Methanosarcina siciliae T4/M: one gene and its partner. The protein of the gene in region 2 binds, or shares a complex with, the protein of the main gene of each other region. Links are inferred from orthologs where the notes say so. Each region holds a gene or a part of one and is shown on either strand. Other genes may lie near its edges.

The links. Proteins that work in one complex are often made in the same cells at the same time.
Region 1: the proteins of mcrC (region 2) and MSSIT_RS17565 are in contact, whole or in part, in a cryo-EM structure (PDB 9H1L), measured with the Methanococcus maripaludis proteins. The link is inferred for Methanosarcina siciliae T4/M from one-to-one orthologs. Residues at the interface, in WP_011171501.1 of Methanococcus maripaludis: Arg5, Lys6, Glu7, Gln8, Ile9, Val10, Asp11, Cys12, Arg13, Ala14, Val15, Met16, Gly17, Gly19, Glu20, Gly22, Gly23, Leu24, Gln26, Arg27, Gly28, Thr29, Phe30, Ala31, Glu32, Leu34, Asn36, Thr51, Tyr59, Arg62; in WP_011170365.1 of Methanococcus maripaludis: Arg6, Glu8, Gln30, His32, Val33, Met34, Gln35, Tyr39, Leu80, Ser81, Arg82, Leu85, Pro86, His87, Cys90, Asp91, Ser93, Glu94, Arg97, Lys98, Lys102, Pro103, Asn104, Met105, Ile106, Gly107, Ala109, His110, Lys122, Glu123.

Annotation. Positions count from the first base shown.
Region 1 is NZ_CP009506.1:4,187,488-4,194,644, forward strand. What follows is about bases 2,897-5,681. They hold MSSIT_RS17565 (methanogenesis marker 7 protein), read right to left. Parts: upstream 4,865-5,681; coding sequence 3,929-4,864; downstream 2,897-3,928. Other genes in these bases: MSSIT_RS17560 (carboxymuconolactone decarboxylase family protein), read right to left, coding at 3,313-3,789; MSSIT_RS17570 (methanogenesis marker 17 protein), read right to left, coding at 4,866-5,465; MSSIT_RS17575 (methanogenesis marker 15 protein), read right to left, coding at 5,473-5,681. Outside these bases: MSSIT_RS17545 (aldehyde ferredoxin oxidoreductase family protein), read right to left, coding at 1-1,290; MSSIT_RS17550 (NUDIX hydrolase), read left to right, coding at 1,547-1,984; MSSIT_RS17555 (matrixin family metalloprotease), read right to left, coding at 2,018-2,653; more of MSSIT_RS17575, read right to left, coding at 5,682-6,720; MSSIT_RS17580 (methanogenesis marker 5 protein), read right to left, coding at 6,717-7,157.
Region 2 is NZ_CP009506.1:4,849,716-4,857,000, reverse strand. Bases 1,027-3,939 are described here. They hold mcrC (methyl-coenzyme M reductase I operon protein C), read right to left. Parts: upstream 2,837-3,939; coding sequence 2,216-2,836; downstream 1,027-2,215. Other genes in these bases: mcrB (coenzyme-B sulfoethylthiotransferase subunit beta), read right to left, coding at 3,380-3,939; mcrD (methyl-coenzyme M reductase operon protein D), read right to left, coding at 2,843-3,355; mcrG (coenzyme-B sulfoethylthiotransferase subunit gamma), read right to left, coding at 1,468-2,214; mcrA (coenzyme-B sulfoethylthiotransferase subunit alpha), read right to left, coding at 1,027-1,457. In the rest of the region: more of mcrA, read right to left, coding at 1-1,026; more of mcrB, read right to left, coding at 3,940-4,684; methyl coenzyme M reductase-arginine methyltransferase Mmp10, read left to right, coding at 5,106-6,341; MSSIT_RS20275 (DNA polymerase II large subunit), read right to left, coding at 6,702-7,285.

The DNA of each region.
Region 1 (7,157 bases), 660 kb from region 2 along the record:
GAGCACTTCGGGACCGACCATAAAGGCTGTAAGGTAATCCCCACCGTGGCAGGAGGTTGCATAAGCAAGGGCCTGTCCTCTAATCCCCCTCGGGTCAAAACCCCCCAGTTCGAGTCCCTTTACATCCATACTGAGGTCTTCCCTCTTCCGGGCCGAGAGGTAATTTCTGGCTCCTTTTCCTGGTTCGCTTCCTTCCCCGATTCCCGTAAGCAGGGTTTCAAGTTCCCTGGGATCTATTTTCCCGGATTGGAGTTCTGCACAGGCGCCAAGTACGGACCCGGCGGATACAGGGTCAAGCCCATAATTTTTACAGATCCTGTCTGCCCGGAGTACCGAATCAAAATCTGAGTTTTCAAGGTTGAACCCGAAAGCCCAGATAGAATCGTAGTCAGGAAGAAGCTGCCCGGTGTTCTTTATCCTCCGTTTACATCCCAGGGGACAGGCAGGGCAGCTTTCTTTCTCAATATCGAAGCTGGCTTTGATGTACTCTCCTGAGAACATATCCGCAAAAGGAGTGCTTTTTCCGGAAAAGTTGTTGCTGGGGATAAGCCCCATATAATCCAGAAGCTTTACAAGCACAGGCGTACCGTAGTTTGCAAGCCCCTTGGAGAGCACGGGGTTTGCGTCAAAAAGCTTCAGCATCTTTGTTTCAAGCTCTTTGAACTTTTCAGGCCTGGCAGGCAAAAGCTCTTTTTCTCCCTTTACAACCACGGCTTTCAGCAGCTTTGAGCCTGCAACAGCCCCCAGTCCTCCCCTTCCGCTGTGAACGGAATTAAGGACAAAAGAAGAGATAAGAACTTCTTTTTCTCCGGCCCTGCCTATGCAGGCTACACTTCCCATACTTTTCAGGGATTCAGTACATGCTTCTGTATTTAGTCCCCAGAGCTGGCCTGCACGCATAACTTTTATCTCGTCTCCCTTTAGTTCCACATAAGAAGGGCTCTTTGCTTTTCCGCTAATAACCAGGGCATCAATTCCGGCTTTTTTCAGTTCTCGCCCAAAGCCCCCACCTGTGTTCCAGCTGAATATGGTGCCTGTGAGAGGGGATTTTGAAGTGAGAACTGCCCCCGAAGCCATGGGGGCAAGACCTGTAAGCGGGCCGGTGGTGAAAATAAGAGGGTTTTCAGGATCAAGAGGATCAATATAAGGATCTGAAAGCTCTGAAAGCAACTTTACTCCAAGTCCCCTGCCCCCCAGGTACATGCGGATTAATTTTTCATCAGTACCGGTGATGGTAACTCTTTCGGAACTAAGGTCTACACATACTATTTTTCCTGTCCAGCCAGCCATATAAATCCCTTTTATGCATCTTTTTTCTACTTTTTTGAACCGGGTTCTGATTTTTTAACCGGATTTCGGATTATAATTTTTATCCATTCATTCTCATCTGTTTCGGAGATGCTGCCATTTTCCTTTAAGTTTTTAACCACTCTATAGAAATATTGTCCTTAAAACCTTCAATTAAAAGAGAATTTAAATAAGGTCCTTACTGTGAAGATCCTGAAAAAGCCAGACTTTAAGACAGAGAAATCTCAGATAATACTACATGAATCTGGAGAAACCTTATATCATTTCTGTATACGCCCTTGTCCAGAATGAGAAAGGAGAATTCCTGCTACTCAGACGCTCGGAAAACTCCCGCACCAATCCAGGGAAATGGGACCTGCCAGGCGGGAAAGTAAACCTGAAGGAAACTCTTAAAGAGGCAGTTGTGCGCGAGGTTTTGGAGGAAACAGGAATTTCAATATTTCCGGGGGAAATTGCGGGAGAGGTAAAATTTGAGCTCCCGAAAAAAAGGGTTATTGCTATCGTCTTTAATGGGGGATATGTTATGTCTGAAGTTAAATTGAGTTCTGAACATATCGAATATGCCTGGACTTCCCTGGAAAGTATTCTCAGAATGGAGACGCTTCCTGCCTATTTCAGGGACTTTTTCAGAAGGTTTGCTCTTGAAAACAAAAAAACTTCTGAACCACCCGTTTGATCAGCTTCCCGGTTTCAGCTTTCGTTTCAGACCTCATTTGAAGTACTTATCTTCAAGTTTTTTTCGTTTTCTCCGACTGTACTGCCAGCTTATTCCAAGGAAGAGGAGAACTACAAGGGCTACCAAACCTGCCACCCGCAGAATGGGTCCATATTTACTCAGCAGAAGAGGGTTCACATTATCCCGGAGTTCGTATTCGGGATACATTATGTCTCCCCGGTCATTGCTGTGCCCGAGCCCAAGGGCATGCCCGAGCTCGTGCTTTGCAATGGTGAACATGGTCGCGTCACTATACTGCCGCCAGCCCCTGCCCTGGTAGTTTCCAACCTCAAGGACTATATCCACTTCTTCAAAATGATCTCCGGAGATACTGGGTTTTGCATAGCCCGCCACACCCGAAGGAGCCTCTTCGACAGTCTCAAGGTTTTCCACCCACTTTATTCTTATGTCCGCGTCTTCGGAGTCGATGACCTCAAAAACAGGGCTGTAATCGAGATTACCGTTTCCTCCGTTTTCCCAGTATTCAAGAGCCTTTTCTATTTGTTCATAGTAGGTGGTGCTGTAATGAAGAGGGGTATTACTGTCGTCGATGTACACTGTAATAGGGGAATGATCCCAGGGCTTGTCAAGAATCTTCTCCGGATCTTCCCCGGCTGCTGGAGAGGACAAAAATAATAACATCAGCAATAAAACAACGGAGAAAGTGATTACGGAAATACTTTTTCGATTAATGCAAAAGAACCTCCATTATAGGTAATTAATTTATTTTCAGTTATGATTATATTCAGTTATGATTTATACAAGGTAAAACTGCTGTACATGCATATTTTGTCAGTTATTTTTGTCAGTTATAAGTGAGCCTCGATAAAAACTTACAAATCTCCATAAAGACTTATGAACCTCGATAAGGATTGAATCCGATAAGACTTTCTAATCATGCTAAAACCTTATGAATCGAGTAATTAAAGCCCGAAGAATATCTGTCAAAAAATAAGCTTTAAGATTATAAGTACCTTAACTTAAGAATATTTATTAATAAGTTAAACCGGGATTTGGGCTGTAAACTAATTCTTTGTTTAAACCGGGATTCAAAAACATTTTTTAAAAATTAAATTTAAGATTAAATTTAAGAAGTAAGCATGAAAAAGTCAGATCTCAGACATTTTGATGCTGTTTACTTGATGCTGTTTACTTGATGCTGTTTACTTGATGCTGTTTACTTGATGCTGTTTACTTGATGCTGTTTACTTGATGCTGTTTACTTGATGCTGTTTACTTGATGCTGTTTACTTGATGCTGTTTACTTGATGCTGTTTACTTGATGCTGTTTACTTGATGTTTGCTCCGGAGATATTGCATACTTCGCAATCAGAGTCACAGCAACGTTCGTTTTCTTCGCTGCCCTTTTCATCCCCAGGGAATTCAGATGCAAGAGCCCTGGTACTTTCCGCAAGTACTGCTGCATTGGACAGGGATGCCCCTATCATTATTGCAGAAAATATTTTTTCTTTCGGGATGCCTTTTCTTTTTGCGATTCTTATGTGCATTTTCAGGCAATGCTCACAGCGGAGGGCAGAAGCTACACCTATGGAAATAAGTTCCACTGTTTCCGGGTCGAGATTTTTGAACTCTCGCATGATGGAGTTATCATAAATAGTTTTCGGGATGAAGATCTCAGGGAGATCTTTCATAAAGTTCATAATATAAGGCACTTCCCCGTACTGTTTCCGGACATCCTCGAGAAGTTCCGGGATGACTTTCTCGGGGTCATTTTTTAAAACTTCCACAATATCCTCAAGTTCCATAAGAAACCACCACACATTAAAGTAGAAACCGAGTCAGACGCCGTTTTCCGGGAAAAGCTTTACAGTTTAAAGGATGAGTGAAGAGGCACAAACCCAGTAAAAATGTAAAGTGGCCGTATTTTAAACTCAAGAATCCGGGTCAAATTGCAAAACCAACGTCAGACTTAGATTTGATTTTTATCAATATATAATTTTTCATTTTTGACCGGGTAATATTTGCAAGCTCGGAAAGTACGACTCCTTCATCAAACTCCAGTTTTTCAACTTTCTCATGGAATTCATCGTATGGAAGTTTGACCCTGAGCCCGTTAAGCTGAAGGGTGAGAGGAGCAGGAGAGAGGACTCTCTGGATTTCCGGGATCTGGTTTTCGATTTCCTTCATAACTCGAGCAGGAAGCACCGCAAGAGGGTCTTTTGCCTGCTGCTTGCGAATATCCGAAGCAATCTTTGAAACCCCTTCGTTGAGTTTATCAAGGGCTTCAATCTCCTCGGTTCGTCTTAACCTGTGAGAGACCCTCCCGATATTTCCAACGTAGAGGTCTGCCCCGGGAACATCTTCGGTTTTTAATTCGGTAGGCCCTCCGGTAGCCACTATTGGGATCTCAATGCCTTCAAAGAGTTTCGGCTTCTTTTTCGTAATACAATCACTGAAAGACCCGAAGGAGAAAACCGCAATATCGTGTTCGTTGATGAGTTTTCTTTCGTAGTCCATGGAGAGAGAAACCCTGCGCCCCATTCCCCTGGCGAGCCCTATCATATTGGTATTGGCTCCGGGGTGGCGGAGGTATTCTGCCACATCACAGGCCGAATGAGGGAGATGGTGGGAAGCAAGCGTGGGGGAGACAACTGCAATCTCCACCCCTGTAAGAGGGGCTTCGATCAGGATTCCAAGCAATTCACCAGCGAGTTCTTTTACAATATCAAGGTCTTTTTCAGGGATAAGCATTATAAGATTGACTTCGGTCCCTGTAACTACTTTCTGAATTATGTAGCCTCCAAGGTCTTCCATCAGTTCGATCAAAAGCCCGTGCTTATGGACCCCGCCGGTATAAAGATAGGGTAGAAGTACAACCATCTTACTCTTTCCCTCCTTTAGTCAGTTCTTCGAGCATTGCTCCCGCTTCTTCGATCCATTCATGTTTCAATGCTTCCTCGGATGCCACAAAAACAAACCTGTTACCTTTATAGAGATGATAGCGAACCCTGAAACCCTCCGGAGTAGCCCGGATCGCAAACTCCACAAGGTTTTCGTGAAGCCTGTGTCTGGGATCTGCAACCATCATTTCCTTAAGAAAAGCCGCCTCTTCTGCCGGATTATCCGTACTTACGGATACTGTCCAGCGGTCCGGCTGGCTGATATTCGCTTTTCCGTAGCGTTCCCAGAGTTTTCCGAGCAGTTCCGGGATATACTGCTCTTTTTTGATAGAAATCATTACTTCCCCGGCGATAGGTTTTGCTTCCACATCAGCAATATCGATTGTCGTAACCCTGGTACCAACATCTCTGAGGATAATTGCCATCTGGAAAAGAGAATCTTCAGGTCTCAACACTACCTTGATCCGTCCGATTGCAGGGACAAGCTTGAGACTTGCAAGGTTGTCCTCGATAATCTTCCTGTAAAACTCCTGCTCCGACTCAATTGCTGACTCGACAACAAAGGTCTCAAGCGACTCCATTTTTACCTCACTCCTCCACATAGCCGGACGCAAGAAGTGCAGCCCCGACCGCCCCTATCAGGTGGGAGTTTTTCGGCACGAGGACGTCAATCTTGAGAAGGTCTCCGAGAGCTTTAGGGACTCCTTCGATAAGGGAAGAACCACCTACCAGGATCAGCGGCTCTTTTACATCCACTTCCTGAAGCTGCTGCTCGTAGATCTGTTCTATCACACTGTAGCAGGCTGCAGCTGCGACATCTTCAGGGGTAGCCCCCCGGGCAAGGGAGTTTACAAGGGACTGGATTCCGAATACTATGCAGTAGCTGTTCATGTTTACATTTTCCTGCATACCCTTGACTGCAAGAGCCCCGAGTTCCGTAATATCCACCCCGAGCCGCTTTGAGATCATTTCAAAGAAACGCCCCGAAGCTCCGGCACAGATTCCTCCCATCGTAAACATGCCGGGGATTCCGTCTTCTACCGAGATCGCCTTGTTGTCCATACCTCCGATATCAATAACCGTTGCAGACCCTTTTTGCCGGTCTGCGAGGTAGACAGCTCCTTTTGAGTTGACAGTAATTTCTTCCTGAACAAGCTGAGCATTGAAATGATTTCCTATAAGGAAACGCCCGTATCCAGTAGTTCCCAGAGCCTGGATTTCTTCTCTGGAAACCCCGGCTTCTTCAAGGGCCCTGGAATAAGCTTGTTCAGCACTTTCAAGGACTTTTGTTGTGGGCACCCAGCCTTTACCTATGATATTATTGTCTTTCATGATCACAGCTTTTGTGGTTGTTGACCCCGAATCTATTCCGGCAGTCAGGCCTGTCTGAACCTCCCTGGCAAGGAGATGTCTGCGCCTGGCAACCGTGGTGAGGGCTTCAAGCCGGGTAAGCAGGGTGCCTGCACTTGTCCGTTCAGTGAATGAATAGCTGATTACAGGGATATCGGAGTGCTTGTGGATGTATCTTCGGACCTCGTTTCTAACAATAGCTCCTTCAGCACAGCGGAAGCAGGTAGTAATAAAAACCCCGTCTACTTTTGTCAGTCCTTCAACAACGGCCTTTGCCCTTGCCATCATAAGCCTGAGGTCTCCACTTGCAACTTCAAGCCCGAAATCCTTGCCTATTGTATCTATGGATGCGACGTCGATTTCAGGATAAATGAATTTTGCATTTACTCTTGCTGCAGCAGCTTCAAACTCGGGCTGAACTCCTGAATATTCGGAGCCACAGGACACAAGGGCAATCTTGACAATTCCGATGTCGTCGTCACTCATTTTTCACCCTCCTCTCCTACGGACTCTATTTCTTCCACCTTTTCGTCTTCTCCGGTATTTTTTGAGGGCAGGGACTTAAGAAACACTGCGATTTTGCTTACGAAATCCCGAGCATCCTCATTCGATTCCGGATACCTGACTTCCAGAATCGGGACCTCTTTTGAGCGAACCAGATATTTCATCAGTTCGTTTGTACGGTTACAACCCACGCAGCCGAAGTTTGTAGGTGGGTTTTCAACTATTATTGCAGCTTCAGTTTCCTCAAGAAGGGGGCCTATTAGGGCCATCCTGCCTCTTACTCCAGGAGGGACTTCAACTGCTGCATATCGAAGCCCTATTTTAGGGTCTTCGGGAGTGATATTAATAGGGGGCGAATCAAGGCTGATGTTTGTAACTTTTTCTCGTACCTGATTCATCATTGTAAGGGGTTTGTGCCC
Region 2 (7,285 bases):
AGACCTTCGTCGCCCTGGTAGGACAGAACGTTTGTGGCACCACACTGGTCCTGCAGGTCGAAACCGAAGAAGCCGAGGCGGCCCCATGCTTCCTTGTGGACATACATGGAGAGGTACCAGCCGGAGAGACCAGCGTTGGCGTTTCCGGTTGCAAGGGCACATGCAACACCGGATGCAGCTGCGAGCACGGTTGCTCTCTGGGATCCACCGAAGTGGTCTTCAAGGGCAGTCGGGAACTTCTCGTATGTCTCGATACCGTAGAGTGTGGACTCGGTTGCGATGTCCTTTACGACGTCGAGGGTTGCCTTAACCTTGTTGTCAGTACCCAGATTCGCAGCACCGTTGTACTTGTCGTTGATGTAGTCAACGTCGTAGTAGGTGTTGTTGTCGAGGATGTCATCGGTGTATGCAGCGGTTGCATACTGGGTGAACCCGACACCACCGGACATGTAGGACCCGAGCCAGATCTGGTCGTAGAGCATACAGCCTGCACCGACTACTTCAAGGGCAATCTTTGCGGGGTCTTTGGATACACGGCTTGTCTGGACGATGTCTGAGAGGTGACCGAAGGAAAGTCCACCGGGCTCGTTTGGTCCGCGGGCACGCCTTGCGGGGAGCATTTCACCCATGGAGACAAGGGCTGCGTGTTTTGCAGCGAAAGACAGGTCAGCGACGGCTGCTTCACCGGCACACATTGCGTATGCGGAGATGAAAGACATACCGATCTGCATGGCTGCCCACCTGGAGGTCTGAGCACCGTCAGTTGTTCTGGAGACAATTGTTGGGATGTGGATTGCCTGCCAGGTTGTCTTGCCGATGGAGGCCTTAATCTGGGCTGCCTGTTCTTCAGAGAACATCTTGTTGATGTTGATAACGTACTGCTTGTCGACTTCGTCTGCAAGTTCGTCGTCACCGGTGAAGATCTTTACATAACAGTCGTCCACAAGAGCGGGATGGGTTTCGACCATCATTTCCTGAACCACTGCTGCACCGGGCATGGCGTGGTTGAGGGTCTCGAGATAGTGGTTGATGGTTTCAGGGGTAACTTCCTTACCAAGCCTCTTCTCAAGGGTCTCGTGAGCCATGTCAAGACCGACGATACAGGTTCTCCTGATGTCATCCCACATCTGCTGCATTGCAGCGTTGTTGACGTAGTGGAGGTCGTCAGGTTCTGCAACGATGTCAGTTCCGGAAACAGTATAAGGAGTAATTGCACGCTGACCGAGAGGAGCACCCATGTGCATCATCGGGTTGTAGAATGCAATGCCTCTCTTCTCTGCGATTTCTTTCCCGGCCTTAATCATTTCCTGCTTTCTTGCATCCTGTTCAGGGCCGAGTCTCAGGAACTTTTCAGTCTTGCCGGTGATGTCGCCGCCAGCCTGCTGGTTTGAACCGTATTCCTGTGTGAACTTGACTTCCATTGATTTTTTGAATTTAGAGAAAATGTCTGCTGCCATTATGATCACCTCATTTAGGCTGGAATCCGTAGCTTGTTCTCTGGTCGAATACTCTGTGTACCCATTCAATGACTTCTGAATCGTCCCTGAAGGCTACATTGTCCACACGGTAGATGGTGGTCCTCTTTGCGGCTTCTTCGCTGGACATTGGCTTGCCGAGGTTTACTTTCCTGTCGAGTGGGATTGCGACCTGGTCCTTGTCCATAATGATGACGCCACCTTCGAGTCTTCTCCTGTCGAGCATGTCGAACATTACACCGTCTTCCTGGAGACGGACAGAGTGACCGTGTACAGTTGCACCACGCATACCTGCGAGTGCGGGGTCTGTCATTTCGGTTTCCATCTGGACCTTGGCGCACTGTTCCATGTCTCTTTCACGGGCTTCAACAATCTGACGACCGGAAAGGGTACCTGGGTCCACACCTCTGAAGTTGATTGCTGCGAAGTATGATCTGAAGTAAGGGGTAGCTGGAGCGTTGTACATTGAGTCAGCGAACTGAACGTATCTGACCCTGTCTCCTGCTGCTGCACCGGGTGTTGCTGCTACAGCCTCGCGGATAGAGCATGCAGGCTCGCCCATCTCTGCAAGTGGTGGGTGGGTGCTTGGGTAGTCGCTCCCTGGGGCACGGTGTCCGAGAACTGCAGTTAAGTCTTCGTCGGAAATTTCCCTGAGTTTCTCAAGTTTTCCGGACATGTGCTTTCTTCTGTTAGCGCCGACAGATGTAGCGCCTGGATAATACTGTGCTTCGTATGCCATCTCATGCAACTCCTTTATGATCTTCTAATTGGTCTAGTGTCGTCTTGACGTATTTAACAATTGAATTTAGTTTATCCCTGGGACAGAAGTCACCGCGTGTAACTCCACTTACCATATCCATTACAATTCCTTTTGTACGAATGTTTTCATCCCTTGGCATCACTAATCTCGTCTTTATCCCTGCTTCTGCAAAATCTTCAAAATCCACCGGGATCTGGCTGACAACGATTGCCGGTATATCAGCCTGGCTCAGAATCTCCCTGGTTTTTCTGATTACGTGGTCCTTGATATTTCCGAGGTGAATAACAGCCAGTTTGTGCATTTCAATCTGTGCGACTTCTACCGGACTCAGTGCAAATGATCCAGTCCTCAAGCCGTATTCGGGTATCCCTGAACCTGAGTAGAGCACGAGTACACTCACCTGAATGTTTTCTTTCCTCATTCCGTATGTAATCTCACATACCGGTTTTGTGATATGCCTCTGTCCGGGACTCATGGCAATAGCAACCACATCGGCACGCCCGGCTTCCGAAAGAGTGCCTCTTTGAGCCAGCCCTCCTCCCTTGCCAAGTCCTGCGCCGCATCGGCAGTCAACTACCTGCGTTTCCCGGTCGATCATCATACTTTTTCACTCATCTTTATCTTTGTCATCTTCTTTCTCTTGTTTCTCGATGAAGACGAGCTGGTTTGCCTTGGCTTTGGGATCTACCATACCAAGCAAGCGAGAATCGGTTTCAGGACCAAGTTTTGCATAGTCAGTAACTGTAGGCTTTCTTCTGAGGAAATGCCCTTCCCTGAATTCAAAAGAGAACGGGAGCATCTTATCGCATACTGATCTGACCTTTTCTTTAGTTTCGGCATTTGCGATTTCAAGCCTGATCCTGCCTACACTGATCTTAAGCTCAACAACCTGATCTCCGATCTGAATAGGCTTCCTTAAGGGGTGTTCGACCTTTTCCCCAGTGCCAGGACCTGCAGAAACCCTTTCCGGGAGTCTTGGGCCCTGGATCATAACGCGGATTATCCCGTCAACCTGATAGAGCTCAGAGATAAGCTTCTGAGCGGTTTCAGGGGACAGGATTCTACTGGGAAAGATTTCGATTTGTATAGAATCTTCCGTGTTTGAAGCAGAGTCTGACATCTTTAGACCTTTCATTTAATTTGTTTAGAGCGCTCCTGCAACTGCCTTAATCGGCTGGCGGAATTCCTCAATCGATCCGAAAACGTCACCGATGAGACCAGATGTTGCTTCGATTGTGAACATCTGAGTACCTGCATCCAGAGCTACTGCTGCGCATACGCAGGGAATTGCGAATCCTCTGGAGTGCCTGGTAACTACGTGGTTACCATTGAAGACACCGGGTCCACCGCCACCATAGATTGAGTGGCTGAAGAATGAGAATCCTACTGCGACACCCTGTACTTTACCGTAGTCGCATCCTGGGAGACCGGTTTCCTTCTCAAGGATGTCGTTGAAGTACAGAAGTGTTGAGGAGACGTTCTGGGCTGCACGGCCTGCACCACAGTTTACAAAAGTAGCTGCAAGGGTACCGGCTGCGGCGTAAGCGTTCCACATTGGGACGTCGTTTGCCTTATAGAATTTGTATCCGGAAGGTGCGGTCTTGTCAACGGAGATTACACCGTCTTCAACTGCCCTGCCGACAATTGACTCGATGACGGTTCCGATGGTACCGTCCTTTCCATTTTCCTTTACGATATCATATACCATGTTGTTGGCGTTAAGACCCTGGCAGGCAAGACCGAGGAGCTGCTGTCTCTCGAACATACCGACTGCGCCGCCCATCTCAAAAATACCGGACTGTTCGTAGATTGAGGAGAGAGCTGCTGCGTTCATTGCACCACGGCTGGTGATTGCTGCAACGTGGTTGGCCATGATGTTCCTGAGAGAGAAGCCAAGACCTTCGTTGTTCTGGGGGATGCTCAGGATACCCTGAATCTGTCCACCCATCAGGTCCATTGTCTGCGGGTAGCTACCCCAGACAGCTGCCTTTGCAATGGGTGCGTCATACATGTCGGTTCCGAACATGTCAATGATGGTCTGGGTGACTGATGCTGCACCGACGGTGGTTGAGGACATGAAGTCAGCACCGGCGGCAATTCTGGACGAGGGGGCCTGAATAAGAAGGCTCTTTCCGCCCTTAAGGACCTTAACATTGGTGTCGTCGCCTTCGTCGACCTGGACGAGCTTCTGAACATTTTCTGCAATAGCATCAGCGTTGCCTACAAGATCGTAGTTGAGTCCGCGGCCTAAGATCTGACGGCCCTTGCCGCCCATCTTGCCGCTGGCAAGTGCGCCCTGAATACCTGCGAGGTTGACTGCAATGGACCGCTTGGTGTCCAAGATAATCTTTTTAATTGCTGCGTTTCTTGTTGGAGCAATGGACATAATGTCGACATTGCTCTCGAGCAGTTTTCCTCTGTCGTCGTAGATGTCTACTGTGTCAGACACTTTAATTTCCTCCTTAATTTATTAAAATCATTTTGGGACTGGTCACCGACTAGAGTGCTAAAAAGCACTCACAAATCAAGTACCGCGTCGTTTTTAAGTGTCCACTTTCCCAATGAAATCTCATTCGTTTAGAAGGTACTTAAATCTTTTGTGTTCTCCGCTAGATGAATTTATGGATTTTTTTAAAAATCATTTTATTAAGGTAAAATCTATTTTTCTTGTTTTATATAAAAAAACGGTAGCAATGAAAAAAATAAATTTCAGGGTTACTCAAAGATACCAAAATTTTCCTCCAACACTTATTTAAGTATTTTTCTGAGAAAAAAGCAATATGATTTAATTTTTTTTAAAACGTAGGGGTTATATCAGGCGAATCATACCAAAAAGATTTAGTAATATACTCGTAATACGAAAGTTTAATATGGAAGTAGTTGTCGATGTAGGCGGAAATCCCGGGGTAGACTGCAAAGGTTTTTGCAAATACTGCTACTTTAAGAAGGTCAAAGACGTTCAGCCCCTCGGCTGCAAGTATTGCCTCCCATTCAAAAAAGGGTGCGATTACTGTACTCGCAGTGTAAAAGAATCGTATTCAGGCTTCAAGTCCCTCCAGATGGTACTCGAAGAAACTGCAAACAAACTTTACTTCACAACCGGAGAGGTAAAAAAATTCACTGTCAGCGGAGGAGGAGACTTAAGCTGTTATCCCGAACTGAAGAATCTTGTTACTTTTCTCTCTCAATTCAACACCCCGATACACCTGGGGTATACCAGTGGAAAAGGCTTTAATAAGCCGGATGATGCTCTTTTCTACATAGACAACGGAGTTACGGAAGTTAGTTTCACAGTCTTTGCGACAGACCCGGCTTTGAGAGCCGAATATATGAAAGATCCCGAGCCCGAAGCTTCCATCCAGGTTCTCAGGGACTTCTGTGCCCACTGCGAAGTCTACGGGGCAATAGTGCTCCTTCCAGGAATAAATGATGGAGAAGTCCTCGAAAAGACCCTCTGTGACCTTGAAAATATGGGGGCAAAGGGAGCTATCCTTATGAGGTTTGCAAACTTTCAGGAAAACGGTTTGATTCTCAATAACTCCCCTATCATTCCGGGAATAACTCCACATACGGTATCCGAATTCACCGAAATCGTACGCAGTTACGCAGCAAAACATCCTTCCATGAGAATCACAGGAACGCCACTGGAAGACCCGTTAATTGGCTCACCTTTTGCAATCCGTAATGTACCGGAAACCCTTTCAAAACTTCCCATAGTAACCAAAAAAGCAACTATCATCACCGGTCAGGTAGCAGCCCCCAGGCTTACGGAAATATTTGAAGCCCTTGGAGGAACTGTAAACGTGGTTCCGCTGAAAAAAGACATTGGCTGTCTTATTACAATTGACGATTTCAAGGCTCTGGACCTCTCCAAGGTAACTGAAACGGTCTTTATTCCGGGAAGAGCTTTCGTTCATGATATGGAAGTCAAAGAAGCCCTTGAAAGAGACGGAGTGAACAGGATCGTACGTAGAGGGCCTGAGCAGCTTTCCGTTGACGGGGAAATGTCCATAGGCATGACAAGGAAAGAGGTTCTGGAACTGGAAGTAGAAAACTTCACGGAGCTTATCGGTCAGATTAACTCTCTGGGACTGCCTCTTGAGTAAAACCCAGATTTACCGGAAAGGCTTTAAGTCGAAATCTGGAAAAGAGCTAAACAGTAGTAAAAAAAAGATACCGATAAGGATATAGATATTAAAACAGACACTATATGTATTCAGGCACCATTATATATATAACGGGAAAGTAGATAGGAAAACATCCTATTCAATAGTGGGACTTTTGTTCATAAAAAGCGGTCGGAATATAAAAAGTCCTGTTTTCCAGAAGAAGAAAACTCCTGCAGAAGTCTTTGGAGGCATTATTAATAAACATTCCGATTTGTTTCGGCTTTCAGATTGCCCTATCCCCCTCCCGGCCGACCATTAATTTTTTTTTTAGATGATGTACAGCTCTCTGTCTCTGCTTCAGCGCGCAGACCCGGACATAAAATCTGAAAGTCCCATCTGCTTGACCTTGTGGTTTTCAAACAAAGAGCGGATATCATAATCCAACAACTCGATCCTCTGCCTCGTATAGCTGGAGACCCCGTACCTTTCCCCGATCTCTTTTGAAATCTCAAGGTATTTGCGAACAGCCCCTTCATGCACGGTCAGTACTACATTACCTCCGCATTTCGGGCAGGCTCCGGTAAGAGGGGGACGCCTGAACTTCTCTCCGCACTTGATGCAGCGCATCCGCTGTCTGGAAAAGGAACGGAGATTCCCTATCAGATCCGGAAGGAAATGGGATTTTAAAACCCTTTCAGCTACATCAGGAGCGTCCACTGCCCTTATCTTGTTAGCAAGGGAGAGTTGAGCCTCCATCTTTTCAATCATGCTTCCAAGAGTCTTATATGAAGATTTCAGGGGTCCTGCGGCAATATCTGAAGTGTTGTGGGTAAACATGAAATGTTCGTACTGCTCGGGAGTTCCAAGCCGGCTGCTGATAAGGTCCATAATACCTTCAAGTTCGGTGGGATTTTTGATTTCCTGCGTAGCTCTGTAAAACT